Regions from separate parts of the Streptomyces sp. NBC_01224 genome, predicted to be linked through region 2. Evidence: riboswitches for the same ligand, from Rfam matches in the RefSeq annotation. Region 2 holds a riboswitch; the other holds the start of a gene.
What was found. A riboswitch is a leader RNA that binds a small molecule or an ion and turns the genes downstream of it on or off. The one in region 2 is predicted to bind glycine.
Positions count from the first base shown of each region.

Region 1 (2,464 bases), 4.8 Mb from region 2:
CTCTGCGGATGGGACTGGACCTGTGCCGGAATGTCCACTGCTTCCCCTTCTTGCCCGAGCCTTCCGGCAGAAGGTTAACGTCCGGCCGCCGGGCCCTCCGGCCCCCTCGCCCCCAAGGCTCTATGCGTCCGCGAACACGATCCGGCCCAGTTTCCCCGCCGCTTCCCGGTCCAGCAGCACCGCCGACACGCACCCGGGCGGCAGCAGGCCGGTCTCGGTGTTCCGCAGCAGCCTCCCCACCGCCCTGCGGTGCCGGGCGAACGCGTATCCGGAGACCCCGCGTCCGCGCTCCCGCTGGCCCTCCCTCGCCGTCTGCGGTGTGACGTCGACCAGGACGAGGTGGAGGACGCGGCCCCGGCGCCGCGCGTCACGGGCCAGCCAGCCGCGTACCCACGCCTGGGTTCCGCAGTCGTGGACGACGACGGACTCGCCGGAGCGCAGTGCCCGCCACAGTCCCCAGTAGTGGGCGACGCGGACGAGAGGGCGGTAGAGGGCGTACGGAATTAAACGGGGCATCAGCCCCGCCCAGCGGTCCCGGGTGTCCTGGGAGTCGATGGCACGGGCCGTGGTGGCCGCCCGCCGGATGAGTGTCGATTTGCCGCTGCCGGGCAGCCCGGAGACCACCACCACGTCGCCCGCGGCGAAGTGCAGGCTGTGCGGGCTGCGCCCGGCCCGATCCCGCAGATCCCGTACGACGGGCGCGTGCGTGCCGAGCGTCTCCGTGGCCGGAGCCCCTGGCTGTGCAGGCATCGCGCCGTGCGCGACCCCCGCGGTCGTCGCGTACCGCTGCAACGTCATCGCCCTCCCCTGTCGGGTCACCCCACGTATGCCCATGAAGTGTAAAGAAAAGGTAATGCGGCACAACCGTCCACGCCGCTGATTTCCCGTACGGGACCGGGGCCCCACTCCAGTGCGATGCATGCGATGATGACCCGGCCAACTGCATAAAGGCCGCTTGAATCCGCGCGGGAGAGTTCCGGTCACTGCATGTGCCGGGCGCCGAAGGAGCAAGTTCCTCCCTTGAATCTCTCAGGCCCCGTACCGCGTGGATGAGGCAGATCTGAAAAGCGGGCCGCGCTGCGGCTCCACCCAAGGTGCAAGCCGAACCCTTCAGGGGCTCTCGGCGAACCTCTCAGGTTCCGATGACAGATGGGGAGGGATTGTCCTCGTCGTCATGCCCTGGGAGCCATATCCATGAGCACCGCCCGTCTCACCGCCCTCGATGCCCTGCACCGTTCGCTGGGCGCGACCATGACCGACTTCGCGGGCTGGGACATGCCCCTGCGGTACGCCAGCGAGCGCGACGAGCACAACGCGGTGCGCACCAGGGCCGGTCTCTTCGACCTCTCGCACATGGGCGAGATCACCGTCACCGGCCCCGCGGCCGCGGACTTCCTGAACTTCGCCCTGGTCGGCAACATCGGCACCGTGGCCGTGGGCCGCGCCCGCTACACGATGATCTGCGCCGAGGACGGCGGGATCCTGGACGACCTCATCGTCTACCGCTTGGACGACACCGAATACATGGTCGTCGCCAACGCCGGGAACGCCCAGATCGTGCTGGACGCGCTGACCGCGCGGGCCGACGGCTTCGACGCCGAGGTGCGCGACGACCGCGACGCGTACGCGCTGCTCGCCGTCCAGGGCCCCGAGTCCCCCGCCATCCTGGCCTCCGTCACCGATGCCGACCTGGACGGTCTGAAGTACTACGCCGGTCTGCCCGGCACGGTCGCCGGTGTCCCCGCCCTGATCGCCCGTACCGGCTACACCGGCGAGGACGGCTTCGAGCTGTTCGTCGCCCCCGAGCACGCCGAGCACCTGTGGAAGGCCCTCACCGAGGCCGGCGCCTCCCACGGCCTGATCCCGTGCGGGCTCTCCTGCCGCGACACGCTGCGCCTGGAGGCCGGCATGCCGCTCTACGGGCACGAGCTGACCACCGAGCTGACCCCCTTCGACGCCGGCCTGGGCCGGGTCGTGAAGTTCGAGAAGGAGGGCGACTTCGTCGGCCGCAAGGCCCTCCAGGCCGCCGCCGAGCGCGCCGAGACCGCTCCGCCCCGCAAGCTGGTCGGGCTGATCGCCGAGGGCCGCCGGGTGCCGCGCGCCGGCTACCCCGTCGTCGCCGTGGGCGGGACCGGGAGCCAGGTCGTCGGCGAGGTCACCTCGGGCGCCCCGTCGCCCACCCTGGGCAAGCCGATCGCCATCGCGTACGTGGACGCCGCGCACGCCACGCCCGGTACCGCGGGCGTCGCAGTGGACATCCGGGGCAGCCACGAGCCGTACGAGGTCGTGGCTCTGCCGTTCTACAAGCGCCAGAAGTGACGCCCGCGCACCTTGGAAGTGACGCAGTCGCGTCTCACACCGTAAGACCACCGTTCATCAGCACTCCCCCGCGTACAGGAGAATTCAGGTCATGAGCAACCCCCAGCAGCTGCGTTACAGCAAGGAGCACGAGTGGCTGTCGGCC
Region 1 is NZ_CP108529.1:2,833,864-2,836,327, forward strand. Features, by position in the region: gene OG609_RS12055 (enhanced serine sensitivity protein SseB) at 1-38, opposite strand, end outside; gene OG609_RS12060 (AAA family ATPase) at 121-798, opposite strand; glycine riboswitch at 957-1,054, shown strand; gene gcvT (glycine cleavage system aminomethyltransferase GcvT) at 1,195-2,319, shown strand; gene gcvH (glycine cleavage system protein GcvH) at 2,411-2,464, shown strand, end outside.
Region 1: linked by a shared signal. The riboswitch ahead of gcvT (glycine cleavage system aminomethyltransferase GcvT) and the one ahead of gcvP (aminomethyl-transferring glycine dehydrogenase) in region 2 are both predicted to bind glycine.

Region 2 (2,464 bases):
TCCACGCTCACGAGGTCCGAGACGCTGCGTGGGCCCACGGACGACCCGACGGTGGTCCGGGAGGCCGCCGCACGGCTCCTGGAGGCCGTGGACACCACCGGAGGGGTACGGCTCCTGGGGGTGGGCGTCACGGGGCTTGCCGACTACACGCAGGAAGACCTCTTCGCCCAGGCCGCCGGTGAGCAGGCCGCAACCGGGGAAGCCGCCGAGGAGGAGACAGCGGCGGGGGGCGACGGGGACGAGCCGGTGGACGGTGCGCGGGAGGAGGCCGAGGAGACCGCCGAGCAGCTCGCCGCACGGCGCTGGCCCGCCGGACACGACGTACGTCATGACACCTACGGCCATGGCTGGGTGCAGGGCAGCGGTGTCGGCCGGGTGACGGTGCGGTTCGAGGAACCCGAATCGGCGCCCGGCCGGGTGCGTACGTTCCGTATCGACGATCCGGAACTGCAGCCGGCCGACCCGCTGCCGCTGGTGCGGAACCCGGTGGACTACTCGTCCTGGCCGGCCAGTCTGCCGAAGTCCCTGTCCGGGCCGGTCTCCTCGGGCGGGGAGTCCAGACCGTAGTGCCGGTAGAGCTGGAGCTCCTGTTCCGGCGAGAGATGGCGGCCTACGCCGAAGTCTGGCGCGTCCTTGATCAGCGCACGGTCGAAGGGGACGCGGAGCGAATCCTCCACGAATTCGCTGGGCTCCAGCGGGACGAACGCGTCCCGGCTGAACAGTCCGGTACGTACGGCCGCCCACTCGGGCACACCGGTCGCGTCGTCGAGGTACACCTCGTCCACGGTTCCGATCTTGGTGCCCTTGCGGTCGAACGCTTTGCGGCCGATCAGGCTGCGCGGATCGATGTCGGTCTGCACTGTCCCTCCCACTGGTCGCGGCTACTCCACAAGCACTACAGAAGTGCAGATCCGGGGGGTTGGCCACTCGAGAATTCCGCCGCGACCCCGCTGGTAGGCTGGTGATGGCTGCTGACCCCGTGCGGGAGAGTCCTCCGGAGCGAATCCGAAGGCGCCGAAGGAGCAAATCCTCCCCGGAATCTCTCAGGCCCCCGTACCGCACGGACGAGGTCACTCTGGAAAGCAGGGCGGGTTTCGTGCGGCCGAGTGCCGGTACGGTTCCCTTCCTCACCGACGGTGAAAGCTGGTACGCCGCAGGGCGCGCCGGTGAAGCTCTCAGGTTGAGATGACAGAGGGGGAGGCCGTTCGGGCACCCGCGCCGTGGTGCCCCTCGCAGGTCGTGACAGACCAGGAGGCCTCCACCATGACCCCCCGTCGCACTCCGCTCTCGCAGCTGGAGCAGGGCATTCCGTTCGAACAGCGCCACATCGGTCCCGATGCCGAGGCGCAGTCGAAGATGCTCGCTCAGATCGGTTACGGCTCGCTGGACGAGCTGACCGCGGCAGCGGTGCCCGATGTCATCAAGAGCGCGGAGGCGCTGCAGCTGCCGACCGCCCGCACCGAGGCCGAGGTCCTGGCGGAGCTGCGCTCCCTCGCCGACCGCAACCAGGTGCTGGCCCCGATGATCGGGCTCGGCTACTACGGCACCTTCACCCCGCCGGTGATTCTCCGCAACGTCATGGAGAACCCCGCCTGGTACACGGCCTACACGCCCTACCAGCCGGAGATCTCGCAGGGCCGCCTGGAGGCGCTCCTCAATTTCCAGACGATGGTCGCCGAGCTGACCGGGCTGCCCACCTCCGGCGCCTCGCTGCTCGACGAGGGCACCGCGGCCGCCGAGGCCATGGCGCTCGCGCGGCGTGTCGGCAAGGTCAAGAACGGTGTCTTCCTGGTCGACGCCGACGCGCTGCCGCAGACGATCGCCGTCATCGAGACCCGCGCCGAGCCGACCGGTGTCGAGGTCGTTGTCGCCGACCTCTCCGACGGCATCCCGGCGGAGATCGCCGAGCGCGGCGTCTTCGGTGTCCTGGTGCAGTACCCGGGCGCCTCCGGGGCGGTACGGAACATCAAGCCCGTCATCGAGCAGGCTCACGAGCTCGGCGCGATCGTCACGGTCGCCGCCGACCTGCTGGCCCTGACCCTGCTCACCTCACCGGGCGACCTGGGTGCGGACATCGCGGTCGGCACCACGCAGCGCTTCGGTGTACCGATGGGTTTCGGGGGACCGCACGCAGGCTTCATGGCCGTACGCGAGAAGTTCGCCCGCAGCCTGCCGGGCCGCCTCGTCGGCGTTTCCGTCGACGCGGACGGCAGCAAGGCATACCGGCTGGCCCTGCAGACCCGCGAGCAGCACATCCGCCGCGAGAAGGCCACCAGCAACATCTGTACCGCTCAGGTGCTGCTCGCCGTCATGGCCGGGATGTACGCCGTCTACCACGGCCCGGACGGGCTGCGGATGATCGCTCAGCGCACCCACCGCTATGCGACGATCCTGGCCGAGGGCCTGCGCGCCTCCGGTATCGACGTCGTGACCGGCGCCTACTTCGACACCCTCACCGTGCGTG
Region 2 is NZ_CP108529.1:7,615,819-7,618,282, forward strand. Features, by position in the region: gene OG609_RS34330 (DNA polymerase IV) at 1-567, shown strand, start outside; gene OG609_RS34335 (PRC-barrel domain-containing protein) at 492-860, opposite strand; glycine riboswitch at 973-1,069, shown strand; gene gcvP (aminomethyl-transferring glycine dehydrogenase) at 1,264-2,464, shown strand, end outside.